2 linked regions of the Variovorax sp. PBL-E5 genome follow. The protein of the gene in region 1 interacts with the protein of each later gene in a pairwise test. Links are inferred from orthologs where the notes say so. Each region holds a gene or a part of one and is shown on either strand. Other genes may lie near its edges.

Evidence for each region.
Region 2: the proteins of WDLP6_RS13825 (region 1) and WDLP6_RS25520 interact in binary tests that used the Escherichia coli proteins (3 or more experiments, as listed by UniProt). The link is inferred for Variovorax sp. PBL-E5 from one-to-one orthologs.

The regions. Positions count from the first base shown.
Region 1 is NZ_LR594671.1:2,838,677-2,854,290, reverse strand. The notes cover bases 6,913-9,912. They hold WDLP6_RS13825 (sulfate/molybdate ABC transporter ATP-binding protein), read left to right. Parts: upstream 6,913-7,857; coding sequence 7,858-8,967; downstream 8,968-9,912. Other genes in these bases: WDLP6_RS13815 (mobilization protein), read right to left, coding at 9,463-9,912; WDLP6_RS13820 (disulfide bond formation protein B), read left to right, coding at 8,969-9,493; cysW (sulfate ABC transporter permease subunit CysW), read left to right, coding at 6,944-7,861; cysT (sulfate ABC transporter permease subunit CysT), read left to right, coding at 6,913-6,947. Also shown: serine O-acetyltransferase EpsC, read left to right, coding at 1-350; WDLP6_RS13875 (NADPH-dependent FMN reductase), read left to right, coding at 436-987; WDLP6_RS13870 (MarR family winged helix-turn-helix transcriptional regulator), read right to left, coding at 1,005-1,472; WDLP6_RS13865 (carboxymuconolactone decarboxylase family protein), read left to right, coding at 1,535-2,011; WDLP6_RS13860 (FMN-dependent NADH-azoreductase), read right to left, coding at 2,032-2,679; WDLP6_RS13855 (LysR family transcriptional regulator), read left to right, coding at 2,808-3,725; WDLP6_RS13850 (peroxiredoxin), read left to right, coding at 3,826-4,467; WDLP6_RS13845 (RBBP9/YdeN family alpha/beta hydrolase), read left to right, coding at 4,474-5,052; WDLP6_RS13840 (sulfate ABC transporter substrate-binding protein), read left to right, coding at 5,049-6,050; more of cysT, read left to right, coding at 6,051-6,912; more of WDLP6_RS13815, read right to left, coding at 9,913-10,155; WDLP6_RS13810 (hypothetical protein), read right to left, coding at 10,221-10,970; chromosome segregation protein SMC, read left to right, coding at 11,086-14,601; WDLP6_RS13800 (cell division protein ZipA C-terminal FtsZ-binding domain-containing protein), read left to right, coding at 14,621-15,614. UniProt on the Escherichia coli protein: Part of the ABC transporter complex CysAWTP involved in sulfate/thiosulfate import. Responsible for energy coupling to the transport system.
Region 2 is NZ_LR594671.1:5,231,122-5,246,582, reverse strand. Bases 7,305-10,151 are described here. They hold WDLP6_RS25520 (glutamate-5-semialdehyde dehydrogenase), read left to right. Parts: upstream 7,305-8,005; coding sequence 8,006-9,298; downstream 9,299-10,151. Other genes in these bases: gshA (glutamate--cysteine ligase), read left to right, coding at 9,436-10,151; holA (DNA polymerase III subunit delta), read left to right, coding at 7,305-7,914. In the rest of the region: glycogen synthase GlgA, read right to left, coding at 1-137; glgC (glucose-1-phosphate adenylyltransferase), read right to left, coding at 142-1,437; glycogen debranching protein GlgX, read right to left, coding at 1,506-3,542; leuS (leucine--tRNA ligase), read left to right, coding at 3,684-6,338; WDLP6_RS25530 (LPS-assembly lipoprotein LptE), read left to right, coding at 6,344-6,853; more of holA, read left to right, coding at 6,853-7,304; more of gshA, read left to right, coding at 10,152-10,731; WDLP6_RS25510 (potassium transporter Kup), read left to right, coding at 10,888-12,756; WDLP6_RS25505 (benzoate/H(+) symporter BenE family transporter), read left to right, coding at 12,788-14,056; gshB (glutathione synthase), read left to right, coding at 14,056-15,009; WDLP6_RS25495 (class II glutamine amidotransferase), read right to left, coding at 15,014-15,461. UniProt on the Escherichia coli protein: Catalyzes the NADPH-dependent reduction of L-glutamate 5-phosphate into L-glutamate 5-semialdehyde and phosphate. The product spontaneously undergoes cyclization to form 1-pyrroline-5-carboxylate.

The sequences.
Region 1 (15,614 bases):
TCCATCCGGGCGCGAAGATCGATGCCGGCTTCTTCATCGACCATGGAACGGGCGTCGTGATCGGCGAGACCGCGGTGATCGGCAAGCGCGTTCGCATCTACCAGGCCGTGACGCTGGGCGCCAAGCGTTTTCCGACCGACGGCGAAGGCAAGCTGCAAAAGGGCCTGCCGCGCCATCCGGTGGTGGAGGACGACGTGGTGATCTATGCCGGTGCGACGATCCTCGGCCGCGTGACGCTGGGCAAGGGCGCGACCATCGGCGGCAACGTGTGGATCACCGACGACGTGCCGCCGGGCGCCAGCGTGACGCAGGCGAGCCTGCAGAACGCGCCGCAGCACAGGGCGGCCTGAGTGAAGCTTTCAGAAGTCAGAAAAAAGCCTCGATGGCTCCGCATAATCCATCTTGCTTCCCGTCCACCCGTTCCAAGGAGCTTTCATGAGCCAGACCAAAATCGCCGTCGTCATCGGCAGCCTGCGCAAGGATTCGTTCAATCGCAAGCTGGCACTTGCCATTGCGCATCTCGCGCCCGCGAACTTCACGTTCGAGCACGTGCGCATCGACGACCTGCCGGCCTACAACCAGGACGATGACGGCAACCAGGCGCCGGCCGTCAAGCGGCTCAAGTCGGAGATCGCCGCGGCGCAGGGGCTGCTGTTCGTGACGCCGGAATACAACCGCTCGATCCCAGGCGTGCTCAAGAACGCGATCGACAACGCCTCGCGACCCTACGGGCAGAGCGCATGGGCGGGCAAGCCGGCGGGTGTCATTGGCGTGTCGGTCGGCGCCATCGGCACCGCGCTCGCGCAGCAGCACCTGCGCAACATCCTGGCCTACCTCGACGTGCCGACCATGGGCCAGCCCGAAGTCTTCCTGCAGAACAAGGAAGGGCTGTTCGACGACAAGGGGCATGTCGCGGAAGCCAGCAAGCAGTTTCTGCAGGCATGGATCGACAAGTACGTGGCCTGGGTCAAGACCCACTCGGCTTGAGCTGATCTCGGTCGCGCCTAGAGCGCGACGGCAACGAGCCATCGGCGAACGATCTGCTCTTCGTCGGGTGTGAGCGAGGCGGCCAGTTGCTGCTCGAGCGCACGCACGCGCTGGCGGGATGCGCCCAGCAGCCGTTCGCCTTCGGCCGTGACATCGAGATGCTGGATGCGTCCGTGCACCGCATGGGCGCGCCGCTCGAGCGCGCCCGAGCGCTCGAGGTTCGAGACGATCACGCTCACGGTTTGCGGTGTCAGCATGGCCAGGCGGGCGATCTCGGCATTCGAGATGCCCGGATAGGCCACCAGCATCGTCAGCACCACGAACTGCGGCGGCGTCACGCCGAGGTCGGACAGGGCGCGCTCCATGCGCCGTGCGTGCGCCGCACCGGCCTGCCGCAGCAGATAGCCCAGATAGCCTTTGGGACCGCGTTTGCCTTCGCCGATCTTCGGGATCGAAGGCCCATCCGGAATCGTGGTCTTGCGCATGATGTCAGGGCTCGAATAACATGTTCGTACTCTGATATTTAACCATGAAGGACTCGCATTCCATGAGCACGTTGCGGCCCCGGATCGACTATCCGGACTTCGCCAGGCAAGCGCCCGCCGTGCATTCGGCACTGCGCGCAATGAGCAAGGCCGTCGACGATTCCGGGCTGGAAAAGTCGCTGACCGAGCTGGTCAAGCTGCGTGCATCGCAGATCAACGGCTGTGCCTTCTGCCTGCAATTCCATCTCAATGTGCTGCGCAAGCTGGGCGTGGAGGCGCCGAGGCTCGATCTGGTCGCGGCCTGGCGCGACGCCGGCGTGTTCTCGGCGCGCGAAGCCGCCGCGCTCGAATGGACCGAGACGCTGACGTTGATGGCGCAGCGCCATGCCGACGACGCGGCCTGGCAGGCGCTGCGGCTTCACTTCAGTGAATCGGAGGCAATGAACCTCACCGTGGCGATCGGCACCATCAACCAATGGAACCGGATCGCCGTGGCCCTGCGCTTCGCACCGCCGATTGCAGAGGGAAGCGCTGCATAACCCGCGAAGCGGGCGGGCGTTCAGGCCGCCAGCGAGGCGACGTCCTGATTGGCTGCGTGGCCGGTCGCAGTCGCGATGTCGGCCCGCGCGACGCTGAGTGCGGCTGCCTTCGCCGCTTCGCCCATCGCCACGCCCTCGGCGCGCACGAAGCGCACGTCGGTGATGCCGAAGAAGCCGAAGATGACTTTCAGGTAGCTTTCCTGATGCTCCATCGCCTGGCCGCCTTCGCTGGTCGAGTAGATGCCGCCGCGCGCCAGTGCGACGATCACGGTCTTGCCGGTGGCGAGGCCGACCGCGCCCTTGTCGGTGTACTTGAAAGTGCGGCCTGCCTGCGCGAGCCGGTCGATCCATGCCTTGAGCTGGGTCGGCACGGTGAAGTTATAGAGCGGCGCGCCGATCACGATCACGTCGGCGGCGAGAAACTGGCTCACCAGCTTTTCCGACACTTCGTTCTCGCGGCGCTGGGCGTCGGTGGGTTCGGCCTGGATGCCGACCTTGATGCCGAGCGCGTCGGCGCTGAAATGGTTCGGGGTTTCGACCGCGAGATCGAGGTAGTCGACGGTCGTGTGGGGATGGGCCCGGCGCCAGTCGGCCACCACTTCGGCGGTGAGTTGGCGGGATACCGAGCTGGTGCCCAGGATGCTGGAATCGATGTGGAGCAACTTCATGATCAATGCTTTCCTTGAAAGGGCCGGCACGGAAATCGGTCGGCATGGGTGAATTCTATTTTTGATGTGATTGCTTGATAAGTCGGTAAAATTAGGCCATATCGTCCCAATAACAGGACAATCGATCGATGCAAGACCTGAATGACATGGTTTTCTTTGCCGAGGTCGCGGAACACGGCGGGTTTGCTGCCGCAAGCCGCGCGCTCGGCATTCCCAAGTCGCGGCTGTCCAGGCGCGTGGCCGACCTGGAGGCGCAGCTGGGCGTGCAGCTGATGCAGCGCAGCACCCGGCGCCTGTCGCTCACGCCGGCTGGCGAGCTCTACCTGCGCCATTGCGCGGCCATGCGCGACGCGGCGCAGGCGGCCGCCGAGGCGGTCGCGCAGGTGCAGACCGAGCCGCGCGGCACCGTGCGCCTGAGCTGTCCGGTGACGCTGGCGCAGAGCGCGCTGGGTCCGCTGCTGCCGATCTTCATGCAGCGCTATCCGGCCGTGCGGATCGAGATGCGGGTGCTGAACCGGCCGGTCGATCCGGTCGAGGAGGGCGTGGATCTGGCGCTGCGCGTGCGGCCGCAGATCGAGGACAGCGCCACGCTCGTGGCCAAGACCTTCGGCGTCAGCCGCGGCATCCTGGTCGCGAACCCGGAGCAGCTCCGAAAGCAGGGGCCCGTGCGCACGCCGGCCGATCTGTCGAAGCTCGACACCGTCTCGATGTCGAGCGGCGAGGGACGCACTCACTGGCGCCTCGAAGGGCCCGATGGCGCCGTGGAGACGCATTCGCACACGCCTCGCTATGTGGCCGACGATCTGTTGACGCTCAAGTTCGCCGTGGTGCAGGGGACCGGCGCGTCGGTGCTGCCGGACTACATGTGCCGCGGCGAACTGAAGGCCGGCCAACTGGTGGAGGTCTTGCCGGGATGGGGGCCGGCGCCGGGCATTACGCACGCCATGTTCCCGGCGCGCCGGGCGCTCGTCCCCGCCATTCGGCGTCTGATCGATTTCCTGGCCGAAAACCTGAACGGCGACGAACCTCACGCGCTGGCCGGCTGAGCTCGTTATGCGCAAAACGCCATATTCAAACAAGTAGATATTCGTTTACGGATGAAGAGCGGATTCCGACAATCCTCAGTTCACCTTCTCCGGAGCAACCATGGCCACCCTGCGACTCGGCGACATCGCCCCCGATTTCACCCAAGACTCCAACGAGGGTCCGATCGATTTCTACAGGTGGGCCGGGGATGCCTGGGTGGTGCTGTTCTCCCATCCCGCCGATTTCACGCCCGTGTGCACCACGGAACTGGGCAAGACCGCCGCGCTGTCGGGCGAGTTCGCCAGGCGCGGCGTCAAGCCGATCGCGATCAGCGTCGATCCGGCGGACAAGCACAAGGAATGGATCGGCGACATCAACGACACGCAGAACACCACCGTCGACTTTCCGATCCTGGCCGACGCCGACCGCAAGGTGGCCGACCTCTACGACCTGATCCATCCGAACGCTTCGACCACGGCGACCGTGCGCAGCGTGTTCATCATCGATCCGAAAAAGGCAATCCGCGCCACCATCACCTATCCCGCGAGCACGGGCCGCAACTTCGACGAGATCCTGCGCGTGATCGATTCGCTGCAGCTGACCGACAGCCACAAGGTCGCGACGCCGGTGAACTGGCAGGACGGCGACGATGTCGTGATCAGCCCGAGCATCCAGGACCCGGCGGAGCTCGCGCAACGCTTCCCGAAGGGCTTCAAGGCCATCCGGCCCTATCTGCGATTGACACCGCAGCCCAACAAATAAGCCCGCGTGACGAAACCGACCATCGTCATCGTGCCGGGCTGGCGCGATTCCGGGCCGGGACACTGGCAGAGCCTGTGGGCGGAGCGCATGCAGGGCGCGGTGCGCGTGGTGCAGGACGACTGGCTCACGCCGGGCCGCGCGGCGTGGGTATCCATGCTCGAGACCCGCGTGCTCGAATGCCCCGGTCCGGTGGTGATCGTCGCGCACAGTCTCGGCTGCATCGCGACCGCGCATCTGCCCGAGGCCGCTGCCGCACGCATCAGCGGCGCGCTGCTGGTGGCGCCGGCCGACCCCGAGCGCCGCGCGGTGCTGTCGGATTTCGCGCCCGTTCCCCATGCGAAGCTGCCGTACCGCAGCATCGTGGTGGCGAGCAGCAACGACCCCTATTGCCCGGTCCGGCTGGCCGGCGCCTATGCCCGTGCCTGGGGCAGCGAATTCGTTCGCATGCAAAATGCCGGCCACATCAACCTCGAATCGGGGCATGGTGACTGGCCGCTCGGTCTCGCATTGCTCCAATCCCTGACGGACGAGCCCGCGAGCCTCCCGGCCGGCCGCAGCAATATCGAACCTTTGGCAACCCTATGACTTCCAGAATCAAGATGATCCTCGGCGCCCTCGTGCTCGCCGCAAGCGGCGCCGCATCCGCCCAGACCACCTTGCTCAATGTCTCCTACGATGTGGCGCGCGAGTTCTACAAGGACTACAACACCGCCTTCGTCGCGCATTACAAAGCGACCACCGGCAAGGACGTCAAGATCGACCAGTCGCATGCCGGCTCCAGCGCGCAGGCGCGCGCGGTGGCCGACGGCCTCGATGCCGATGTGGTGACCATGAACACCACCACCGACATCGAGTTCCTCGCCAATGCAGGCGTGGTGGCCAAGGACTGGGCCAAGCGCTTCCCGAACAACGCGGCGCCGACCACCTCGACCATGCTGTTCCTCACGCGCAAGGGCAACCCCAAGGGCATCAAGGACTGGGACGACCTGATCAAGCCCGGCGTGCAGGTCGTGGTCGTCAATCCCAAGACCGGCGGCAACGGCCGCTACGCCTACCTGGCTGCGTGGGGCTACGTGAAGAAGAAGGGCGGCACCGACGCCCAGGCCGCCGAGTTCGTCGGCAAGCTGTTCAAGAACGTGCCGGTGCTCGCGCGCGGTGGCCGCGATGCGACGACCGCCTTCCTGCAGCGCAATATCGGCGACGTGCTGATCACCTTCGAATCGGAGGTCGTGTCGATCGACCGCGAGTTCGGCGCCGGCAAGGTCGATGCGGTGTATCCGTCGATCAGCATCCTGGCCGAGAACCCGGTCGCGGTGGTCGAACGCACGGTGGCGAAGAAGGGCACCGGCGAACTCGCGAAGGCCTACCTCGACTACCTCTATTCGGACGAGGCGCAGGAGATCGCGGCCAAGCACGCGCTGCGCCCGCGCTCGGAAGCGGTGCTCAAGAAATACGCCGCGACCTTCAAGCCGCTGCAGCTTTTCACGGTGCAGGAACTGTTCGGTAGCCTCAGCGAAGCGCAGAAGGTGCACTTCAACGACGGCGGTCAGTTCGACAAGCTGTACACGCCTGGCGCCAAGTAAATGGCTGGGGTTGTATCGTCGGCGCTGCCGTCCGCCACGGCGGCGCCGCTTGCGCGTGCGGGCAATACCGGCGTGTCGCGGCGCGTGCTGCCCGGCTTTCACATCACGCTCGGCTTCTCGCTGCTGTACCTGTGCCTGATCGTCCTGATCCCGCTGTCCGCGCTGGTCTTCAAGACCTTCACGATGAGCTGGGACCAGTTCTGGGTCGCGGTGACCGCGCCGCGCGTGATGGCGTCCTACCGCCTGACCTTCGGCGCGTCGCTGATCGCCGCGCTGGTCAACCTCGTCTTCGGCCTGCTCGTGGCCTGGGTGCTGGTGCGCTACAAGTTCCCGGGCAAGCGCATCGTCGATGCGCTGGTCGACCTGCCGTTCGCGCTGCCCACCGCGGTCGCCGGCATCTCGCTGACCGCGCTCCTGGCGGGCAACGGCTGGATCGGCCAGTACCTCGAACCGCTCGGCATCAAGCTGGCCTTCACGCCGGCGGGTATCGTGATCGCGCTGATCTTCATCGGCCTGCCGTTCGTGGTGCGCACGGTGCAGCCGGTGCTCGAAGACACCGAGAAGGAACTCGAGGAGGCCGCGACCAGCCTGGGTGCGACCCGGCTGCAGACCTTCACGCGGGTGATCCTGCCCTCGATCATGCCGGCGCTGCTGACCGGCTTTGCGATGGCCTTCGCGCGCGCGATCGGTGAGTACGGCTCGGTGATCTTCATTGCCGGCAACATGCCGATGATCTCGGAGATCACGCCGCTGATCATCATCGGCAAGCTCGAGCAGTACGACTATGCAGGCGCCACCGCGGTGGCCTTGGTGATGCTGGTGCTGTCCTTCGTGCTGCTGCTGGTCATCAACGGCCTGCAAGCCTGGCAGCGGCGCCGCTCGGGGGCTTCGTCATGAGCGCGCCAGCCAGGGTGGTCCGGCGTGCCGCGGCCGGCACCACCGAATCGGCCTGGGTGCGCTGGACGTTGATCGGCATCGCGCTGGCCTTCATGCTGCTGTTCCTCGTGCTGCCGCTGGCCGCCGTCGCGGCCGAAGCGCTGCGCAAGGGATTCGGCGCCTACTTCCAGGCGCTCGAGGAGCCCGATGCCTGGAGTGCGATCCGCCTGACCCTGCTCACGGCCGCGATCGCCGTGCCGGCCAACCTGGTCTTCGGCGTGGCAGCGGCCTGGGCGATCGCCAAGTTCGAATTTCGGGGCAAGGCTTTTCTCACGACGCTGGTCGATCTGCCCTTCGCCGTGTCGCCGGTGGTCGCGGGGCTGATCTACGTGCTGGTGTTCGGCGCGCAGGGCTGGTTCGGTCCCTGGCTGGCCGCACACGACATCAAGATCATCTTCGCTGTGCCCGGTATCGTGCTGGCCACAGTGTTCGTGACCTTTCCCTTCATCGCGCGCGAGCTGGTGCCGCTGATGCAGGCGCAGGGCACCGAGGAGGAGCAGGCCGCCATCGTGCTCGGTGCCACGGGCTGGCAGACCTTCTGGCACGTGACCCTGCCGAACATCAAATGGGGGCTGCTGTACGGCGTCATTCTGTGCAATGCGCGCGCCATGGGCGAGTTCGGCGCGGTGTCGGTCGTGTCGGGCCACATCCGCGGCCAGACCAACACCATGCCGCTGCATGTCGAGGTGCTCTACAACGAGTACCAGTCGGTGGCCGCGTTCGCGGTGGCCTCGCTGCTGGCCATCCTGGCACTGGTCACGCTGGTGATCAAGTCCTTCATCGAGTGGCGGCACGAGCGCGAGATGAAGGCCATCGCAGAACTGCCGCCGGAGCGGCCGCAACCCGCCGTCGCGGCCCTGGGAGGAACATCATGAGCATTGAAATCCGCAACGTCAGCAAGCGCTTCGGCGAGTTTCACGCGCTGCGCGATGTCAGCCTCGACGTGGCGTCAGGCGAGCTCGTCGCGCTGCTCGGCCCCTCGGGTTGCGGCAAGACCACGCTGCTGCGCATCATCGCGGGGCTGGAGACCGCCGACACCGGCAGCATCCTGTTCGCCGGCGAGGACACGACCGACGTCCATGTGCGCGAGCGCCAGGTCGGCTTCGTGTTCCAGCACTACGCGCTGTTCCGGCACATGACGGTGTTCGAGAACGTCGCCTTCGGCCTGCGCGTGAAGCCGCGCGGCGTGCGCCCGGCCGAGGCGCAGATCAAGGCCAAGGTGCACGACCTGCTCAAGCTGGTGCAGCTCGACTGGCTGGCCGACCGCTATCCGGCACAGCTGTCGGGCGGCCAGCGCCAGCGCATCGCGCTGGCCCGTGCGCTCGCGGTCGAGCCCAAGGTGCTGCTGCTCGACGAGCCTTTCGGCGCGCTCGACGCCAAGGTGCGCAAGGAACTGCGCCGCTGGCTGCGCCGCCTGCACGACGAGCTGCACGTGACCAGCATCTTCGTCACCCATGACCAGGAGGAAGCGCTCGAAGTGGCCGACCGCGTGGTGCTGATGAACAGCGGCCGCGTCGAGCAGGTCGGCTCGCCGCAGGATGTGTGGGACCGGCCGGCCAGTCCCTTCGTCTATGGCTTTCTCGGCGACGTCAACCTGTTCCATGGCCGCGCCCACGAAGGCGAGGTGCATGTGGAAGGCATTCGCATCGATACGCCGGAAAGCCGCGGGTTGCGTGACGGCAAGGCGCTGGCCTATGTGCGGCCGCATGACCTCGACATCGCGCGCTATGTGCCGGCCACGACAGCGAACGGCTCCGCACGGACCCAGGGCATCGTCGCGACGCTGAGCCGTGCCATTGTGGTCGGTCCGATCGCAAGGCTGGAACTCGAACCGGTCGAATCGAATCCTGATAATCCGGGGTCCGGAACCATCATCGAGGCGCAACTTCCTGCGCAACAGTTCCGGGATCTCGGCTTGCGGGAAGGCGAAACAGTGGTCGCCACGCCGCGCCGGGCCCGTGTGTTCGTGGAGGGACCATAGCTTGATCGACTGGTATTTCGGTGCGCCGCGGCGCGCGTTGGCGCTGATCTGCGCCGCCTGCGTGGCGATGCTCGCCTTCGGGCTGTATCTGCAACATGTGGTGGGCCTGGAGCCGTGCCCGATGTGCGTCGTGCAGCGTTATGCGCTGGTGCTGCTGGCGGTCTTCGCCGGGCTGGCGTCCACGAGCCGCCGTCGCGGCTTGCAGTGGACGGGCGCCATGCTCGCACTGGTCATGGCCGTCGGCGGCGCCTACACCGCTGCGCGCCAGAGCTGGCTGCAATGGCATCCGCCGGAAGTGGTGAGCTGCGGCCGCGACATCTACGGAATGATCGAGACCTTTCCGCTGCAGCGCGCCTTGCCGATGATCTTCCGCGGCAGCGGCGACTGCTCCAAGATCGACTGGACCCTGTTCGGCCTGTCGATCGCGAACTGGTCCTTCATCGCCTTCACGGTGCTGGGCCTGCTGCTCCTCGTGCTGCTGCTGCGCCGCGCGGGTCAGAGCGGCAGGGTGTCGAAGGCGGCATAGGCCGTCGCCAGCCAGCCCTTCACGCGCTGGCGCTCCAGCAGCCCGAGTGCGTGCGGGCCTTCGCGGTCGTTCACCGCCTTCCAGAAGCTGGTGTTGCGCCCGTCGATCTTGCGCATGCTGGCGTCGTGCAGGCGCGGCAGTGCAATGACGCGGGCGCCGTTCGTGATCGCCTTGCTGAGCGACTGCGAGCCGAGCAGCAGCGCGAAGTCGTTGCCGCGGCCGTAGTTCTGCACCACGATGTAGTTGGGCCGGTTGCCGAAGGTGTCGACCAGCGTGCCGAGCAGGTCGCTCGAATCCTTGCCGTCGTCGAGCACGTGCCAGAAGTTGACCGCCACGCCGAGTTCGGCGAACACGTCGAACAGGTCCGACTCCTTGATCCATCGCGACAGCGGTGCCAGCGTCTGTGCCGCGAGGTCGACGATCACGCTTTGATGGGGATTGGCCTCGAAGCCGTTCACCACCGTGTCGAGGCCCTCGAAACTGTCGACCACCACCTGCGAGGCGAAGCCTTCGTAGAAGCGGGTGAACGAGTTGTGCGAGCGGTCGGTGTCGAAGCCGACGAAGGGCCGGCTGTGGTCGATGAAGTACTGCGCCAGAACCCGTGCCGTGACCGACTTGCCGACACCGCCCTTTTCGCCGCCGATGAAATTGATCGAACTCATGGAATTCCTCGGAGAGAGTGGGATGGAAAAGTGCGAAGCATTCTAGGTGCGGCGCCGCGCGCGGCCTACCTCGGCACCATCGAGAAGAAGGGTCCGAGGCTGCCGAGAAACCAGTTCTGGCCGAAATCGAGCGCCGCACGGCGGTACTTCTCGTCGGCCTGCGCGGCCAGCAGATCGAGGCGCGCCACCACCTTGGAGAGCTCGCGGTCGACCACCAGATTGCGGCCGCGCTCGCTGATCTCGGTGGCCAGCAGCAGGGGCTGGCCGTCCGGGCCGGTCTTGGAGCCGATGAGCCAGAGCGAGATCTCGACATTGCGTGCGGCCCGGTAGCTGTTCTCGGCATTCACGCCGTCGAGCATGCTCTGCTCCCAGGTGCCGCCATTGGCCTGCTTGAGCAGCGACGCCCAGCCGACCACCAGCGCCGCGACGCGGTCGCCCGCATAGGGCTTCGGATGGGTCTCGAAGGCCATGCGGATTGCGTCGATGCCGGTCGCACCCTGCAGGTCGGGCAGGGAGCTCTGTTGCGAGATGGCGTCCCAGGTGCGTTGAATGGCGTCTTCCGCGCTCGTGGCCCATTTGTGCCATTCGCGCGGGTTGCGGCGATAGAGCGACAGCTGCACCCGGCGGATCGATTGCAGGTTGTCGCGCAGCGCGAGGTTGGCGATGCGGTTGGCGCTGGTCTGGATCCATTCGTTGCCGGCGTAGGGTTGCGCGCGCTCCGTCGTCGTGCAGGCCGCAAGGCCCAGCAGCATCGCGGCCACGCCGAACAGCAGCGCGCGATGCCATACGCAAGGGGAAACGGGGAAATCGCTCATGGGCCGCACGTTATCATCGTCGCCTCGGGTGTCGGCCGGTCTTCGGACTACGGGCCGCTGAATTTTTCTTACAAATCAACACCTTGGCAAAAGCCAGGCTCAAGGCCGACCCGTCGTGCGTCTCAATTCCATCAAGCTTTCCGGCTTCAAGTCCTTCGCCGAACCCACCAACTTCCTGCTGCCAGGTCAACTCGTCGGCGTCGTCGGGCCCAACGGCTGCGGCAAGTCGAACATCATGGATGCGGTGCGCTGGGTGCTCGGCGAATCGCGTGCTTCGGAGCTGCGCGGCGAGTCGATGCAGGACGTCATCTTCAACGGCACCACCACGCGCAAGCAGGCCAGCCGTTCGAGCGTCGAGCTGGTGTTCGACAACGCCGACCACCGGGCCGGCGGCCAGTGGTCGCAGTTCGCTGAGATCGCGGTGCGGCGCGTGCTCACGCGCGACGGCAATTCGAGCTACTACATCAACAACCAGCCGGTGCGCCGGCGCGACGTGCAGGACGTGTTCCTCGGCACCGGCCTCGGCCCGCGTGCCTACGCGATCATCGGCCAGGGCACGATCAGCCGGATCATCGAATCCAAGCCCGAGGAGCTGCGCCTCTTCCTCGAAGAAGCCGCCGGCGTGTCGAAGTACAAGGAGCGCCGCCGCGAGACCGAGAACCGCCTGGGCGACACGCGCGAGAACCTCACGCGCGTCGAGGACATCCTGCGCGAGCTCAACAGCAACCTCGAGAAGCTCGAGAAGCAGGCCGAGGTCGCCGCGCGCTACAACACGCTGCAGGGCGATGCCACGCGCAAGCAGCACCAGCTCTGGTTCCTGAAGCGCAGCGAAAGCGAAGCCGACCAGGGCAAGATCAAGGCCGACGCCGAGAAGGCGATCAACGACCTCGAATCGCGCACCGCCGACCTGCGCCACATCGAAGCCGAACTCGAGACCGTGCGCCAGGCACACTACGCCGCCGGCGACCAGGTCAACCAGGCGCAGGGCAAGCTCTACGAGGCCAGTGCCGAGGTCGGGCGGCTCGAAGGCGAGATCCGTTTCGTGGTCGAGGGCCGCCAGCGCGTCGAGCAGCGCCTCGGCCAGCTGCGTGAGCAGATCGCGCAATGGAGCACGCGCCGCGAGGATGCCGAGGCCGAGATCGAAACCCTGGCTGGCCAGGGCGTCAATGCCGAGGAGCAGGCCGAGCTGCTGGCCGCGCAGCTCGAAGAGCACGACGCCCGCATGCCCGAGCTCGAAGAGGCGCAGCAGCGCGCGCAGGACGAGGCCAATGCGCAGCGCGCCACGGTCGTCCAAGTGCAGCAGCAGATCCAGGTGCTGGCCGCCGATCAACGCAATATCGAAGATCAGAGCCGCCAGCTCACGCTGCGCGCCGAACGCTTGCGCAGCGACCAGAGCGCGCTTGCCGCCCCCGACGAAACCCGCCTGCGCGATCTGCAGGCGCAACTGGCCGCGGCGCAGGAGGCCTCCACCGAAGCCGATGCCCGCCTGCACGAGCTGCAGGAAGCCGTGCCGCAGCTCGACGACGACCGCCGCAACCGCCAGCAGGCCGTCAACACCGAAGGCGCGCGCCATGCCGAACTCTCGGCACGACTGGAAGCGCTGCGCGCGCTGCAGGAAAAGGTCAAAACCGACGGCAAGCTCGCGCCCTGGCTGGCCAAGCACGGCCTCGAAAGCCTGCAAGGCCTGTGGAGCCGCATCCACATCGAGCAGGGCTGGGAGAACGCACTCGAATCCGCATTGCGCGAGCGCCTGGGTGCGCTCGAGGTCAGCCGGCTCGACATGGTCCGTGCCTTCGGCGGCGATGCACCGCCGGCCAAGCTGGCCTTCTACACGCCGCCAGTGGCGGGCCTGCCGCAAGCGCCCAGCGCCTTGCCGCGCCTGTCGGATCTGCTGCGCCTCGGCGATGCCGGACAACAGGCCTTGCTGGCCGAATGGCTGCATGGCTGCCACACCGCCGCGACGCTCGAAGAGGCGCTGGCCCAGCGCGACAAGCTGCAGCCCGGCGAGGTGATCTACGTCCAGAGCGGCCATGCCGTCACCGCGCACAGCGTGAGCTTCTACGCGCAGGATTCCGAGCAGGCCGGCCTCCTGGCGCGCCAGCAGGAAATGGAGAACCTCGAGCGCCAGCTGCGCGCCCAGACGCTGATCAGCGAGGAGTCGCGCACTGCCCTGGCACGCGCCGAGGCCGCGTACGGCGATGCCGCTCAGCGGCTCGTCACGGCGCGCCGCGAAGCGGCCGAGACACAGTCGCGCGCGCATGAACTCCAGGTCGAGACGCTGCGCCTGTCGCAATTGGCCGAGCAGACCCGCGCGCGCAGCGAGCAGCTGTCATCGGACCTCGGCGAAGTCGACGCCCAGCTCGAAGAGCTGCAGGAAAAGCGCGTCGCCGCCGAAGGCCGCTTCGACGAACTCGACATGCAGCTGGCCGACAGCCAGGAGCGTCATGCGCAGCTCGACGAGCGCGTGATCGAGGCCGCCCGCGTGCTGGCCGCCAGCCGCGAGCAGCATCGCAGCCTGGAGCGCCAGGCCCAGGAGGCCACCTTCGCCCAGCGCACGCTCGAAGCGCGGCGCGGCGAACTCGGCCGCGCCATCGAGACCGCCGTGCAGCAGACCACCTCGCTCACCGAAGAGGACGAACGCGCGCGTGCCGAACTCGGCCGCCTGTCCGACGCAGCCGCACAGGCCGGCCTGCAGGATGCGCTGGCGCTCAAGCTCGAACGCGAAACTGCGCTCGGCGGCTCGCGCAGCCAGTACGACGACCTCACGCTCAAGCTGCGCGCCAGCGACGAACGGCGCCTGCAGCTCGAGCGCGAACTCGATCCGCTGCGCCAGCGCATCACCGATTTCCAGCTCAAGGAACAGGCTGCGCGCCTGGGCTTCGAGCAGTACCAGCAGTTGCTGGCCGATGCGCAGGCCGATCTCGAAGCGGTCGCGCTGTCGATCGAGACCGACAAGGTGCGGCTCGGCGGCCTGCAAAGCGAGATCGACCGCCTGAACCGCGAGGTCGCTTCGCTCGGTGCGGTCAACCTCGCCGCGCTCGACGAACTCGCCGTGGCCAGCGAGCGCAAGACCTTCCTCGATGCCCAGTCGGCCGACCTGAACGAGGCGATCACCACGCTCGAGGACGCGATCCGCAAGATCGACGCCGAAACCCGCGACCTGCTGGGCGGCACCTTCAAGATCGTCAACGAGCACTTCAGCCGCATGTTCCCCGAGCTCTTCGGCGGCGGCAATGCGCGGCTCATGATGACCGGCGACGAGATCCTCGATTCGGGCGTGCAGGTCATGGCGCAGCCGCCGGGCAAGAAGAACCAGACCATCCACCTGCTCTCGGGCGGCGAGAAGGCGCTGACGGCCATCGCGCTCGTGTTCGCGATCTTCCAGCTCAATCCGGCACCTTTCTGCCTGTTGGACGAGGTGGATGCGCCGCTGGACGATGCCAACACCGAGCGCTATGCCAAACTCGTGACCGCCATGAGTCGTGAAACCCAGTTCCTCTTCATCAGCCACAACAAGATCGCGATGGAGATGGCCGAACAGCTGATCGGCGTGACCATGCAGGAACAGGGTGTGTCACGCATCGTGGCGGTCGACATGGAAGCTGCGGTGTCCATGGTCGAAGCCGCTTGAACAGGGACATGGACCGCGCATGAGCAGCCTCACCGTCGCGCTGGCGATCCTCGGCGGCCTCGTGCTGGCCGCAGTCGTCGGCTTCAACACGTGGATGTCGCGCCGCAACGAGCCGCGCCAGCCCGATGCGCGAGACAGAGAAGCGCCCGACACTGTTCGGGCGGAGTCGACGCAGGACCAGGAACCGGTGCTGCATGTCGAGCCGCAATTGATGCACGGCACCGAGCGGCACGAGCCGCTGTTCGACCCCGACCTGCCGGCGCCCAGCGCGTTGCCCATGCCGACGGCCGAGCGGCGCGGCGGGCTCGATCCGTTGATCGACGTGATCGCGCCGGTGTCGCTCGATGGCCTCGCCTCGGGCGATGCGGCCATTGCGGCCATGCCGGCCACGCGGCGCGCCGGCAGCAAGCCGGTCGCGATCGAGGGCCTCAACGAACACACGGGCGAATGGGAACTGCCGGCGCCGGGTCAGCGCTACGGTGCCTTCCAGGTCGGCGTGCAGCTGGCCAATCGCACCGGCGCGCTCAACGAGATCGAGTACTCCGAATTCGTCGTCAAGGCTCAGGCCTTTGCCGATGCGCTCAACGGCGCGCCCGAGTTTCCCGAGATGCTGGACGAGGTGGCGCGCGCCCGCGAGCTCGATCAGTTCGCGAGTTCGCACGATGCGCAGCTGAGTTTCGTGCTGCGCGCGCTGCATGCGGCATGGAGTCCCGGCTACGTGCAGCAGAACGCGGCGCGCCTGGGCTTCGTGGCGGGCATCATTCCGGGCCGCATGGTGCTGCCCGCGGGCGAGGTCGGCCTGCCGCCGATCCTGGGCCTGTCCTTCGACACGCAGGCCGCGCTGGCCGACGATCCTGCGCAGTCGGCGATCCGCGAACTCGCGCTGAGCCTCGACGTGCCGCAGGTCGATCGCGGCGAACGGCCCTTCGAGCGCATGCGCGAGGCCGCGGCCACGCTGGCGCGCGAGATGGACGGCGTCGTGACCGACAGCGATGGCCAGCTGCTGCGCGACG
Region 2 (15,461 bases), 2.4 Mb from region 1 along the record:
GCCGGGAAGCCCGGCAGCAGCACCCGCACGTCCTGGCCCGCGGCCGCCAGCGCGATCGGCAGCGCGCCGGCGACGTCCGCCAGCCCGCCGGTCTTGAGCAAGGGGAAGAGTTCGGCGCTGACCTGCAGGATCCGCATCGAGCTATTGCGCTGCCAGGCGCGCGAGCATCTCGCGCGTGATCAGCACCACGCCGTTGTCGGTGCGCTCGAAGCGGGCGGCGTCGGCCTCGGCATCGACGCCCACGACCATGCCTTCCGGGATGACGCAGGCGCGGTCGACGACCACCTTGCTCAGCTTGGCGCGGCGCCCGACCTCGACGTCGGGCAGCAGCACGGCCTCCAGGATCTCGCAGAAGGAATGCACGCGCACGCCCGAAAAAAGCACCGAATCCTTGACCTGCGAGCCCGAGACGATGCAGCCGCCGGAGACGATGGTGTTGACCGTCATGCCGTTGTTGCCGTCGATGTCGACCACGAACTTGGCCGGCGGCAGCTGGCGCTGGTAGGTCCAGATGGGCCAGTCGGTGTCATAGATGTCGAGCTCCGGGGTGACCGACGCGAGGTCGAGGTTGGCCGCCCAGAATGCATCAATCGTGCCCACGTCGCGCCAGTAGGCCTTGGTGTCGGGCCCGATCGGGCCGCGCGTCACGCAGGACATGCCGAAGGGATGCGCCGCCGCGCGGCCCTGGGCCACGGCGCGCGGAATGATGTCCTTGCCGAAGTCGTGCTCGGAGTCGGGATTGGCGGCGTCTTCCTCGAGCAGCTGGTAGAGGTATTCGGAATCGAACACGTAGATGCCCATGCTGGCCAGCGCGATGTCGGGGTGCCCGGGCATGGCCGGCGGGTCGGCCGGCTTCTCGAGGAAGTCGGTGATGCGGCGATCGGCATCGACCGCCATCACGCCGAAGGCGGTGGCCTCCATGCGCGGCACCTCGATGCAGCCGACGGTGCAGCCCAGGCCGTGCGCGACGTGGTCGGAGAGCATGATCGAGTAGTCCATCTTGTAGATGTGGTCGCCGGCCAGCACCACCACGTAGTCGTGCGGCGTGGAGCGGGTCTGGATGATGTCGAGGTTCTGGAACACGGCATCGGCCGTGCCGCGGTACCAGTGCTCGTCGCTGGTGCGCTGCTGGGCCGGCAGCACGTCGACCATCTCGTTGAGCTCGGCGCGCAGGAAGCTCCAGCCGCGCTGCAGGTGGCGCATCAGCGAATGCGACTTGTACTGCGTCACCACCGCCATGCGGCGGATGCCGGAGTTCAGGCAGTTGGAGAGCGCGAAGTCGATGATGCGGAACTTGCCGCCGAAGTACACCGCCGGCTTGGCGCGCCGGTCGGTCAGCTGCTTGAGACGCGAGCCGCGGCCGCCGGCCAGCACCAGGGCGATGGTGCGGCGAACGAGCTGGTGGGCCTGCAGTGGGGGTTGCGCGGTGGTTCCCATCATGTGCCTCCGGTGGTGGTGATGTTCTTCGGCCGGCCCAGCCTAGCACCCCGGCGGGCGCTTGGCTTCTACGTTCTTGCGACCCAGAGGCTGGTGGGCAGCAGCAGCTGGGGGCCTTGCAGCGGCAAGGCGCCGTCGTCGTCGGCATCGCTGGCCAGCCGGCGCGTCCAGTTGCCGGGCGGCAGCTCGAATTCGACCAGATGCTCTTCGGCATTCACCAGCAGCAGCCAGCCCGGCGCGGGCGCCACGGCGTCGAACACGATCGCGAGCGCATGGCGGTCGGCGCGTTCCCAATCGGCCGGCGTCATCGCGCGGCCCTCGGGCGTCAGCCAGCGCAGCGCGGCGGCGCCGGTCCGCGGCGTGCCGGGCCACCAGGCGTTGCTGCGCAGCGGCTCGGCCTCGCGGCGCAGCGCCAGCACGCGGGCGACGAAGGCGGCGAGGCCGGCGTCGGCCCGGTCCCAGGCCAGCCAGGTGGTTTCGTTGTCCTGGCAGTAGGCATTGTTGTTGCCGCGCTGGGTGTGGTCGATCTCGTCGCCGGCCAGCAGCATGGGCGTGCCCTGCGCGAGCAGCAGCGCCGCCAGCAGCACGCGCTGCAGGCGGCGGCGCTCGGCCCGCACGGCCGGATCGTCGGTGTCGCCTTCGACGCCGAAGTTGCGGCTCAGGTTGCGGTCGCTGCCGTCGCGGTTGTTCTCGCCATTGGCGAGGTTGTGGCGCTCGTCGTAGCTCACCAGGTCGCGCAGCGTGAAGCCGTCGTGCGCGGTGATGAAATTGACGCTCGCGGTCGGTGCACGTGCGTCATGCGCGAACTCCGCGCTGGAGCCGGTGAAGCGCTGCGCGAAGTCGCCCAGGCCGGTACCGCGGTGCAGCCAGAAGGCGCGCTGCGTGTCGCGAAAGCGGTCGTTCCATTCGAGCCAGCCGGTCGGGAATTCGCCCAGCCGGTAGCCGCCGGGGCCGAGGTCCCAGGGCTCGGCGATCATGAGTGTGCCGGCCAGCACCGGGTCCTGGGCGATGGCCGCCAGCAGCGGCGCGCGCGGGTCGAACTCGCCGCCCGTGCGGCGCGCCAGCACGGGCGCGAGGTCGAAGCGGAAGCCGTCGACGCCGAGCTCGCTCACCCAATGGCGCAGGCTGTCCATCACGAGCTGCAGCACGCGCGGCTCGGCCAGGTTCAGGCAGTTGCCGCAGCCGGTCCAGTTCTCGTAGAGCGCACGGTCGTCCGGTCGCAGGTGGTAGTAGAGCGCGTTGTCGATGCCGCGCAGGCTCAGCGTCGGCCCGAGCTCGTCGGTCTCGGCGCTGTGGTTGTAGACCACGTCGATCACCAGCTCCATGCCGCGCGCATGCACCGCATCGGCCAGGGCGCGGAATTCGGTCGCCGGCGTGGTGCCGGGCCGGCCGCTCCAGTAGCGCGCCTCGGGCGCGAACCAGCCGATCGGGCTGTAGCCCCAGTAGTTGCTGAGGCCCATTGCCAGCAGGCGTTCCTCGTCGGCGCGCTGCTGCACCGGCATCAGGCTCAGCGTGGTGATGCCGAGCTGCTGCAGGGGGTCGAGCACGGCCGGCTCGGCCAGGCCGGCGTAGGTGCCGCGCAGGGCCTCGGGCACGGCGGGATGCAGGCGCGTTTGGCCGCGCACGTGCAGCTCGTACAGCACGCGCAGGCCGGGGTCGATGCGCGGGCGCGCCGGGCCGCCGGCAGGCAGCGGCGCCGCGACGCGGGCCTTGAGCGCGATGCCCGCGTTGTCGCGCGGATCGCGGCGCTCGGGTTGCGCCGGATCGTGGCCGAGGAACAGCGCCTCGCCGCCATAGCGGCCGACCACCTCGCGCGCATACGGATCGAGCAGCAGCTTCGCCGGGTTGAAGCGCTGTCCCTCGTGCGGCGCCCAGGGCCCGTCGACGCGCCAGCCGTAGACCAGCCCCGGCCGGCCGCTGGGCAGCCGGCCGTGCCAGACGCCGTCGGTGCAGGCCGGCAGCGGCAGGCGCTGCTGCTCGTGCTGGCCCGTGCCGTCGAACAGGCACAGCCAGACGCCGGTGGCGTTCGGGGCGGCGAGCGCGAAGTTGATGCCTTCGGAAGTGGGGGTGGCGCCCAGCGGCCAAGGGGTGCCTGTGCTCAGCATGTTGTTGCGGGGAGGTTGTCCTTGACCATGCGTGCCCTTGGGATTCGAAAATCATTGTGGCACGCGCCAAGTGCGCCATCGCCGTACCCGCGATAATCCGCCTTCCCCGGCCGCCCGGCGCCGGGGCCTGTCCCAAGCCCAATGAATCCCAGCTACAAACCCAGCGACGTCGAATCGGCCGCCCAGGCCCACTGGACCGCGGCCGACGCCTACCGCGTGACCGAGGACACGCGAAAGAAGAAGTACTACGCCTGTTCGATGCTGCCGTACCCCAGCGGCAAGCTGCACATGGGCCACGTGCGCAACTACACCATCAACGACATGCTCACGCGCTACCTGCGCATGAGCGGCTACAACGTGCTGATGCCGATGGGCTGGGATGCCTTCGGCCTGCCGGCCGAGAACGCGGCGCTCAAGAACGGCGTGCCGCCGGCGAAGTGGACCTACGAGAACATCGGCTACATGAAGAGCCAGCTCCAGGCCATGGGGCTGGCGATCGACTGGAGCCGCGAGATCGCGACCTGCGATCCGTCCTACTACAAGTGGAACCAGTGGCTGTTCCTCAAGATGCTCGAGAAGGGCATCGCCTACCGCAAGACGCAGGTCGTCAACTGGGACCCTGTCGACCAGACCGTGCTGGCCAACGAGCAGGTGATCGACGGCAAGGGCTGGCGCACCGGCGCCACCGTCGAGCGGCGCGAGATCCCCGGCTACTACCTCAAGATCAGCGACTACGCCGAGGAACTGCTCGAGCACACGCAGCACAAGCTGCCAGGCTGGCCCGAGCGCGTCAAGCTGATGCAGGAGAACTGGATCGGCAAGAGCGAGGGCGTGCGCTTCGCCTTCACCCATCGCATCAAGGACGCGCAGGGCGCGCTGATCCAGGGCGGGCGCATGTACGTCTTCACGACGCGCGCCGACACCATCATGGGCGTGACCTTCTGCGCCGTGGCGCCCGAGCATCCGCTGGCGCTGCATGCCGCGAAGACGAATCCGAAGGTCGCCGCCTTCATCGAGGAATGCCGCAACGGCGGCACCACCGAGGCCGAGCTTGCCACGCAGGAAAAGAAGGGCGTGCCCACCGGCCTGACGGTGATGCACCCGATCACCGAGGAGCAGGTGCCGGTGTGGGTCGGCAACTACGTGCTGATCGGCTACGGCGACGGCGCCGTGATGGGCGTGCCCGCGCACGACGAACGCGACTTCGCCTTCGCCAACAAGTACGGCATCGAGATCATCCAGGTCGTGCTGGTCGACGACGAGCCGCATTTCGACTACCACCGCTGGCAGGACTGGTACGCCGACAAGCAGCGCGGCGTGACCATCAACTCCGACAACTTCAGCGGCATGTCCTATGCCGAGGCCGTCAAGGCCGTCGCGCATGCGCTCGGCCAGAAGGGCCTGGGCGAGATGCAGACCACCTGGCGCCTGCGCGACTGGGGCGTGAGCCGCCAGCGCTACTGGGGCACGCCGATCCCGATCATCCATTGCGACACGCACGGCGCGGTGCCGGTGCCCGAGAAGGACCTGCCGGTCGTGCTGCCGACCGACTGCGTGCCGGACGGCTCGGGCAATCCGCTGGTCAGGCACGAGGGCTTCCATGCCGGCGTGGTCTGCCCCGTCTGCGGCCAGCCCGCGCGGCGCGAGACCGACACCATGGACACCTTCGTCGACAGCTCGTGGTACTTCATGCGCTACTGCGACCCGAAGAACGAAGAGGCCATGGTCGGCGAGGGCGCGAAGTACTGGATGCCGATGGACCAGTACATCGGCGGCATCGAGCACGCGATCCTGCACCTGCTGTATGCGCGCTTCTGGACCAAGGTGATGCGCGACCTCGGCCTGGTGAAGGTCGACGAGCCCTTCGCCAAGCTGTTGACGCAGGGCATGGTGCTCAACCATATCTTCTACAGGCGCAACGAGAAGGGCGGCAAGGATTACTTCCCGCCGTCCGAAGTCACGCCCGTGCTCGATGCCCAGGGCCGCATCGTCGGCGGCACCGCGGCCGACGGCACGCAGGTCGACTACGGCGGCGTCGGCAAGATGGGCAAGAGCGAACGCAACGGCGTCGACCCGCAGGACCTGATCGAGAAATACGGCGCCGACACCGCGCGCCTGTACACCATGTTCACCGCGCCGCCCGAGGCCACGCTCGAATGGAACGACGCCGCGGTGGAGGGCAGCTCGCGCTTCCTGCGCCGGCTCTGGAACTTCGGCGTCGCGCTGCATGCCGGCGGCAGCGCCGGTGGCACCCGCGTCAAGGCCGCTGCGAAGCTCAGCGGCTACGGCGAGGAGGCCAAGGCGCTGCGGCGCGAAGTGCACACCGTGCTGCGCCAGATCGACTACGACTACCAGCGCATGCAATACAACACGGTGGTGTCGGGTGCGATGAAGCTGCTCAACGCGCTCGAAGGCTTCAAGCCCGCGGCGCCGCACGCCGGCGACCGCGCCGCCGTGCATGAAGGCTTCGGCATCCTGCTGCGCTGCCTCTATCCGGCCACGCCGCACATCACGCACCAGCTCTGGCAGCAGCTCGGCTACGACGGCGAATGGGGCGATCTGCTCGATGCGCCCTGGCCCACAGTCGACGTTGATGCACTGGCGCAGGACGAGATCGAGCTGATGCTGCAGGTCAACGGCAAGCTGCGCGGTTCGGTGCGCGTGCCGGCGGGTGCGTCCAAGCAGGAGATCGAGAAGATCGCGCTGGCCAGCGAGGCCTTCACCAAGCATTCCGACGGCGCCGCGGTCAAGCGCGTCATCGTCGTGCCCGGGCGGCTGGTCAACGTGGTGGTATGAAAAGCATGAACACACGCCATCCGCTGCCGCGCCGCGGCTTCCTGCTCGCCGCAGCGCTTTCCGTCACGGTGGCGGGCTGCGGCTTCGAACTGCGCAAGGCACCCGTCTTCCCGTTCAAGACCCTGGTCGTGCAGGGCAGCTCGGCCTTCACGAACAGCGTGCGGCGCAATCTGCGCGCGGCCGGCAACGTGGAGCTGCTGCCTGCCGACCAGGCCGCCAAGGCCGATGCGGTGCTCGAGATCCTGGCCGAGAACCGCGAGCAGCTCGTCACCTCGACCAACTCCGCCGGCCAGGTGCGCGAAATCCAGTTGCGCCTGACGGTGCGCTTCCGGCTGCGCGGCCAGGCCGGCAAGGAACTGCTCGCGCCGACCGCCATCACGCAGACGCGCGACATCACCTACAACGAGACCGCTGCGCTCGCGAAGGCCAGCGAGACCGAGCTGCTGTACGTCGACATGCAGAACGACATCGCCCAGCAGATGATGCGCCGTCTCGCGGCGGTCAAGGCCAGCTGATGCAACTGGGCGCCGCACAGCTGGAAGCCCATTTGCAGCGCGGCCTCCAGCCGCTCTACGTGATCCATGGCGACGAGCCGCTGCTCGCGCAGGAGGCGGCCGATGCGATCCGCGCCGCAGCGCGCCTGCAGGGTTACACCGAACGCAGTTCGTACACCGTGGCCGGCGCGCATTTCGACTGGAGCGCGGTGCTCGCGGCGGGCGGCTCGCTGAGCCTGTTCGCCGACCGGCAGATCGTCGAGATCCGCATCCCCTCGGGCAAGCCGGGCAAGGACGGCAGTGTCGCGCTGCAGCAGATCGCCGAGTCGGCGCCGGGCAACGACAGCACCCTCACGCTGGTCATGCTGCCGCGCCTGGACAAGGCGACCCGCACCGGCGCCTGGTTCTCGGCGCTCGAGAGCCGCGGCGTCAGCCTGCAGGTCGAGACCGTCGAGCGCGCCGCGCTGCCGCCATGGATCGCGCAGCGGCTCGCGCAACAGGGCCAGCGGGTGAAGGGCGGCGAGGAGGGCCAGCGCACGCTGCAGTTCTTCGCCGACCGGGTCGAAGGCAACCTGCTGGCCGCGCACCAGGAGATCCAGAAGCTCGCGCTGCTGCATCCGCCGGGCGAATTGAGCTGGGAGCAGGTCGAAGGCGCGGTCAACAACGTCGCGCGCTACGACGTGTTCAAGCTGTCCGAGGCGGTGCTCGCCGGCCAGCCGCAGCGCGTCGCGCGCATGCTCGACGGCCTGCAGGCCGAAGGCGAGGCCGAGGTGCTGGTGCACTACACCCTGGCCGAGGACATCCGCGCGCTCAAGCGCGTGAAGGACGCCATGGCCGCCGGCCGGCCGTTGCCGATGGCGCTGCGCGAGAACCGCATCTGGGGCCCGCGCGAGCGCGCCTTCGAGCGCGTGCTGCCGCGGCTGGACGACCGCCTGCTCGTGCGGCTGCTGCGCGCCGCGCACGTGGTGGACGGCATCGTCAAGGGCCTGAAGCAGCCGGACTGGCCGGCCAGCGGCTGGCAGGCGCTGCAGCGGCTGGCGCTGATGCTGTGCCGTGCCTGCGCGGCGCCCGCGCGCGGCTGATCGCGCCACCGGCGGCGCCGGTTCTTGTTTTGCGAACGCAGCGTTTCCGCGCGTTCTTCGCGTGCGGACCTTCGCATGGGAAAATGCGGCCATGAACGCGTTCAACGTCAGCGAACACATGCAGACCCTCGGCCTGCAGGCCAAGGCGGCCTCGGCCCTCATGGCACGGGCCGACGCCGCCACCAAGAGCAAGGCCCTGCGCGCGCTCGCGCGTCGCCTGCGCGACAACGCCGCCGCGCTGGCGCCGGCCAATGCGCGCGATGTCGAGCGTGCCACCGCCGCCGGCCTGTCGGCGCCGATGGTCGATCGCCTCAAGCTCACGCCCAAGGCCATCGAGACGGTCGCCCTCGGCTGCGAGCAGTTGGCCGCCATGCCCGACGTGATCGGCGAAATCATCGGCATGCGCCAGCAGCCCAGCGGCATCCGGGTCGGCCAGATGCGGGTGCCGATCGGCGTCTTCGGCATGATCTACGAGAGCCGGCCCAACGTGACCATCGAGGCCGCGAGCCTGGCCATCAAGAGCGGCAACGCGGCCATCCTGCGCGGCGGCTCGGAAGCGATCGAGTCGAACAAGGCGCTGGCCCGGCTGGTGTCCGAATCGCTGGCCGAGGCAGGCCTGCCGGTCGAGGCGGTGCAGCTGGTGCAGACCACCGACCGCGAAGCCGTCGGCCAGCTGATCGCGATGCCCCAGTTCGTCGACGTGATCATCCCGCGCGGCGGCAAGGGGTTGATCGAACGCATCAGCCGCGATGCCAAGGTGCCGGTCATCAAGCACCTGGACGGCAACTGCCACGTCTACGTGGACGACACGGCCGAGCTCGGCATGGCGGTGAACATCGTCGACAACGCCAAGACACAGAAATACAGCCCCTGCAACGCGGCCGAAGGGCTGCTGGTCGCGGCCTCGATCGCCGACCGCTTCCTGCCGGAGATCGGCGCGATCTTCGCGGCCAAGGGCGTGGAGATGCGCTGCGATCCTGCCGCCGCGCGGATCCTGCGCGCTGCCGGCGCGCTGCCGGCGGGCGCGGCGGTCGTCGACGCGGTGGCGTCCGACTGGTCGGAGGAATACCTGGCCGCGGTCATCAGCATCAAGGTGGTGGCGGATGTCGACGAGGCGATCGCGCACATCAACGGCTACTCGAGCCATCACACCGATGCCATCGTCACGCGCGATCATGTGAACGCCCAGCGCTTCCTGCGCGAGGTCGACTCGGCGAGCGTGATGGTCAATGCGAGCACGCGCTTTGCCGACGGCTTCGAGTTCGGGCTCGGCGCGGAGATCGGCATCAGCACCGACAAATTCCATGCGCGCGGGCCGGTGGGTATCGAAGGGCTGACCTCGCTCAAATACATCGTGCTGGGCCAGGGCAACACGAGAAGCTGACCCCCACCCAGGGTTGCTCGCTTCGCGGCGTTTCCCGAAGGGGATGGAAGATGACGCGGTTGTCATCTTCGAGGTCGCCCCCAAATCCTACAATTCCAGTCCACCTTTCGCCGCAGAACGCACAACAAGGCCGCCGCATGGTCCCCCATCTCGTCACCGCCCTGACCGGCCCCATCAACGAACTCGAGCAGCGCGTTCTCGACTCCATGCCGGCCATCGAGCGCTGGTTCCGTCTCGAGTGGATGGAGCACACGCCGCCGTTCTACAGTTCGGTGGACATCCGCAACGCGGGCTTCAAGCTGGCGCCGGTCGACACCAACCTCTACCCGGGCGGCTGGAACAACCTGACCCGCGAGATGCTGCCGCTGGCGGTGCAGGCCGCCCAGGCCGCGATCGAGAAGATCTGCCCGGAGGCGCGCAATCTGCTGGTGATTCCGGAAAACCATTCGCGCAACACCTTCTACCTGGCCAACGTGGCACAGCTGGTGCGTATTTTTCACATGGCAGGGCTCAACGTGCGCGTGGGCTCGATCGATCCCGCGATCAAGTCGCCCAAGAAGATCGAGCTGCCGAACGGCGACACCGTGTGCCTGGAGCCGGTGGTGCGCGGCAAGCGGCGCCTCGGCCTCAAGCATTTCGACCCCTGCACCATCCTGCTCAACAACGACCTGGCGGCCGGCACCCCGGGCATCCTCGAGGATCTGCACGAGCAGTACCTGCTGCCGCCGCTGCACGCCGGCTGGTCGGTGCGCCACAAGAGCAACCATCTGCACAGCTACGAAGAGCTCTCCAAGCGCTTCGGCAAGCTGCTGGGCATCGACCCATGGCTGATCAACCCGATGTACGCCAAGGCCGGCGAGGTCAGCTTCGCGGATGGCACCGGCATGGACGTGCTGACCAGCCATGTGGACGCGATGCTCACCAAGATCCGCCGCAAGTACAAGGAATACGGCATCAACGAGAAGCCCTTCGTCGTCGTCAAGGCCGACAACGGCGCCGGTGCCATGGGCGTGATGACGGTGCGCGACGTCAAGGATCTCGAGACCCTCGGCCGCCGCTCGCGCGGCAAGGCCGGTGCCGCCGGCGTGGGCGCGGAGCGCAGCGAGGTGATCGTCCAGGAGGGCGTGCTGACCAACGAGCGCGTGCACGATGCCGTGGCCGAGCCGGTGGTCTACATGATGGACCGCTACGTGGTCGGCGGCTTCTACCGCGTGAACGCCGAGCGCAGCCCGGACGAAAACCTCAACATGCCGGGCGCCAGCTTCGTGCCCTTGGCCTTTTCGGAGAGTGCGCACTTACCGCAACCCGGCGCCAAGCCCGGTGCCAGCGCGCCGAACCGGTTCTACATGTACGGCGTGATCGCCCGGCTGGCGATGGTGGCGGCCAGTTACGAGCTCGAAGCCACCAACCCGGACGCCGAAATCTACGAATGATTTCCGGCCGCGTCTTGCGAGGCCGGCCGGCGGCTGCAAAATAGCGACCCCACAGCAACGCAAACGAGGGGGCGGAGGGCGAAGCGGCAACCTTGCGAGGCGGCCGGCGCGCCCGGGCGAGCATCACGGCGCCGGACGACCCTTTGCACCGACTTCGTGTCCCGTTCCAAATCTTCCTCCGCCGCGCTGATCCTCGCGGCCATCGGCGTTGTCTACGGCGACATCGGCACCAGCGTGCTGTATGCGGTCAAGGAGGTGTTCGGTCACGGCCATGTTCCCTTCACGATCGAGAACGTCTACGGCATCCTGTCGATGTTCTTCTGGACGCTGACGGTGATCGTGTCCCTGAAGTACGTGGTGCTGGTGCTGCGGGCCGACAACGAAGGCGAGGGCGGCCTGGTCGCGATGCTGGCGCTGGCCTCGCGCGCGGTCGCCGACAAGCCGCGGCTGCGCCGGGTGCTGCTGGTGGTGGGCATCTTCGGCACCTCGCTGTTCTATGGCGACGGCGTCATCACGCCGGCCATCTCGGTGCTGTCGGCGGTCGAGGGCCTGGAGGTGGTGTCGCCGCACTTCGGGCACTACGTGATCCCGGTCACCCTGGTCGTGCTGTTCTGCCTGTTCGCGGTGCAAAAGAGCGGCACCGCGGGCATCGGCCGCTTCTTCGGCCCCATCACGCTGTCCTGGTTCTGCGCCATCGCGCTGCTCGGCGTGTCGCAGATCGTCGTGCATCCGGAAATCCTCAAGGCGCTGAGCCCGCACTATGCGCTGCGCTTCATCTGGGGCAACCCGGTCACCAGCTTCATCATCCTGGGCGCGACGGTGCTGTGCGTGACCGGCGCCGAGGCGCTCTATGCCGACCTCGGGCACTTCGGCAAGGGGCCGATCCGCATCGCCTGGTTCTCGGTCGTGATGCCGGCGCTGACGCTCAACTACTTCGGCCAGGGCGCGCTGCTGCTGGAGAACCCGCTGGCGGTCAAGAACCCGTTCTTCATGATGGCGCCCGAGTGGGCGCTGGTGCCGCTGGTGTTCCTGGCCACGGCGGCCACGGTGATCGCGTCGCAGGCCCTCATCACGGGCGCCTTCAGCGTCACCCGCCAGGTGATCCAGCTCGGCTACCTGCCGCGCCTGAACATCGAGCACACCAGCGTGCGCACCGCGGGGCAGATCTACATCCCGTTCGTCAACTGGGGGCTGTTCGTCGCCATCGTGCTGGCGGTGGTCATGTTCCGCTCGTCGAGCAACCTGGCCGCGGCCTACGGCATCGCCGTCACCACCGACATGCTGATCACCACCGTGCTGACCTTCTTCGTGATCCGCTACGCCTGGAAGTACCCGCTGGCGCTGTGCATCGCGGCGACCGGTGCCTTCTTCGTGGTCGACTTCCTGTTCTTCGCTTCCAACCTGCTCAAGCTGTTCGAGGGCGGCTGGTTCCCGCTCATGATCGGCGGCGGCATCTTCACGCTCATGATCACCTGGAAGGAGGGCCGCCGCCTGATGGGCGAAACGCAGCTCGCCGAGGCCATCGATCTGCGCAGCTTCCTCGATTCGGTGTTCGTCACGCCGCCGGCGCGCGTCGACGGCACGGCCGTGTTCATGACCGCGGAGCCCGGCGTGGTGCCGAATGCGCTGCTGCACAACCTCAAGCACAACAAGGTGCTGCACGAGCAGAACCTGTTCGTCACAGTGCGCAACCACGAGGTGCCGTGGATTCCGATGGACAAGCGCATCGAGATGGAGCCGCTCGGCCACCATTGCTGGCAGGTGATCGTGCACTACGGCTTCAAGAACGACGTCGAGCTGCCGCGCGCGCTCGAACACGCGCGCCTGCGCGGCTGCCAGCTCGAGCCGATGTCGACCAGCTACTTCCTGTCGCGCGACGTCGTGATCCCGACGCTGGGCAGCGGCATGGCGCCGTGGCGCGAGAAGCTGTTCGCGCAGATGCATCACAACGCGAGCGGCGTGGCGGATTTCCTGGGCTTGCCGAACAATGCCGTCGTCGAGCTGGGCTCCAAGATCGAAATCTAGGCTCGCCCGCGACCCCGGCACAATTCCGCGCATGCGATTTTTCAAGGATCTGAGCCTGTCGGCTTTCACCGCAGGCTTCGTCGCGGTGCTCGTGGGCTTCACGAGCTCGGTGGCGATTGTGTTCCAGGCCGCGCTGGCCTTCGGCGCCACGCCCGAGATGATCAGCTCCTGGATGTGGGCGCTGGGCCTCGGCATGGGGCTGGCCTCGGCGCTGCCCTCGCTGTGGCTGCGCAAGCCCGTGATGATCGCCTGGAGCACGCCCGGCGCCGCGGTGCTCGCGAGCGCCGGTGCCGGCTACACGATGAACGAGGCGGTGGGCGCCTTCATCGTGTGCGCCGTGCTGATGGCGCTGGCGGGCGCCACCGGCTGGTTCGAGCGCGTGATGAACCGGATCCCGATGGCCATCGCCTCCGCGCTGCTTGCCGGCGTGCTGGCGCGCTTCGGCCTCGACGCCTTCATCGCCGCCAGGACGGCGCTGCCGCTAGTGCTGCTGATGCTCGGCACCTACCTCGTCGCCAAGCGCTGGCTGCCGCGCTACGCGGTGCCGCTCACGCTCGCGGTGGCGGTCGCCTTCGCCGCCGCGCGTGGCCAGCTGGCCTGGAGCGCGGTGCACTTCAGCATCGCCAAGCCCGTGTTCACGATGCCGGTCTTCAGCTGGCAGGCGGCGGTCAGCCTGGCGCTGCCGCTGTTCGTGGTGACGATGGCCTCGCAGAACCTGCCGGGTGTCGCCGCCGTCCGCGCCGCGGGCTACGAGATGCCGGTCTCCAGGCTCATCACGCTCAGCGGGCTGGTCACGCTGGTGCTCGCGCCCTTCGGCGCCTTCGCGCTCAATCTCAGCGCCATCACCGCGGCCATCTGCATGGGCCGCGAGGCGCACGAAGATCCGGCGCGGCGCTACACCGCGGCGGTCAGCTGCGGTGCGATCTACGTGGTGATCGGGCTGTTCGGCGCCGCGGTCACGGGCATCCTGACCGCGTTCCCGAAGGAACTGGTCATCGCCATCGCGGGGCTGGCGCTGCTCGGCACCATCGGCAGCGGCCTGGCAGCGGCGGTGCGCGACGAATCGCATCGCGAAGCCGCGCTGATCACCTTCCTCGTCACGCTGTCGGGCATCACCATCGCGGGCGTCGGCTCCGCGTTCTGGGGCGTGGTGGCGGGCGCCGTCGCGCTCGGCATCCAGCAGCTCGGCCGCAGACCCTTTGCCAGCAGGGAAATCGCCATCGGCGGCAAGATCGAGCCCGACGCCCGCGCCGCTGCCGACGCGACGCCCTCCACGCCGACCGGCGGAAAGACCTTCTGATGCACATCCTCTTCGTGGCCGACCCGCTCGACCTGTTCAAGATCTACAAGGACAGCACCTTCGCGATGATGCGCGAGGCGCAGCGCCGCGGCCATCGCATCGCGGCCTGCGTGCCGCAGGACCTGCAATGGTCCTCGGGCAAGCCGGTGAGCGCGACGGTGCAGCAGATCACCCTGACCGGCGATCCGCACGACTGGTACCACGAGGACCTGCGCGAATCGATGGCGCTGAAGGATTTCGACGTCGTCGTGATGCGCAAGGACCCGCCCTTCGATGCCGAGTACATCTACGCCACCCACCTGCTCGAACAGGCCGAGCGCGAAGGCGCGCACGTCGTCAACAAGCCGCGCGCGCTGCGCGACCATCCCGAGAAGCTGGCGATCATGGAGTTCGCGCAGTTCACGACGCCGACCCTGGTCACGCGCAGCGCCTCGGCGGTGCGCGATTTCCACGCCGAGCACGGCGACGTCATCCTCAAGCCGCTGGACGGCATGGGCGGCATGGGCATCTTCCGCGTCAAGGCCGATGCGCTGAACCTGGGCTCGATCGTCGAGACGCTCAACAAGGACGGCGCGGAGACGATCATGGTGCAGCGCTTCGTGCCCGAGATCACCGAGGGCGACAAGCGGGTGCTGGTGATCGGCGGCAAGCCCGTGCCCTTCAGCCTCGCGCGCATTCCGCAGGGCACCGAGGTGCGCGGCAATCTGGCGGCCGGCGGCAAGGGCGTGGCGCAGCCGCTGAGCGCGCAGGACCTGCGCATCGCCGAGGCGATCGGGCCGGTGCTGCACGCGCGCGGCTTGCTGCTGATCGGGCTGGACGTGATCGGCGGCTCGCTGACCGAGATCAACGTCACCAGCCCGACCTGCTTCCAGGAGATCACGGAACAGACCGGCTTCGACGTGCCGGCGATGTTCATCGACGCGCTCGAGGCGACCCTACCCTCGAAAAGCTAGTGGGTTAGCCGGCGCGCTGCCCGTCGACGAACACGGCGAGCTCCTGCGGCGCGAATGCGGTCCAGGTCTCGTTGGTCGTGAGCGGCGCGGTCACCACCACGGCGACGCGATCGTCCGGCGTGGTGTGCTGCGCGAAGTCGATGCTGAGGTCTTCGTCGGACAGCTCGGCGGTCACGAAGGGATGCTTGCGTTCGACATACCAGAGGTTCGTCGACGCATGGGCCCAGAGCGCCTGGCCGTTCGAGAGCATGAAGTTGAAGGTGCCGTGGCGCGCGAAGCGCGGCGCCAGTTCGCGCAGCGTGAGGGTCAGCTCCGCGATGCTCGGCACGCCCGCATGCGACTTGGCCAGTTCCTGCATGAGCCAGCAGAACGCATGCTCGCTGTCGGTGCTGCCGACCGGGCGGAAGCTGCCGTGCAGGCGCGGGCGGAAGTCCTTCAGGTCGCCGTTGTGG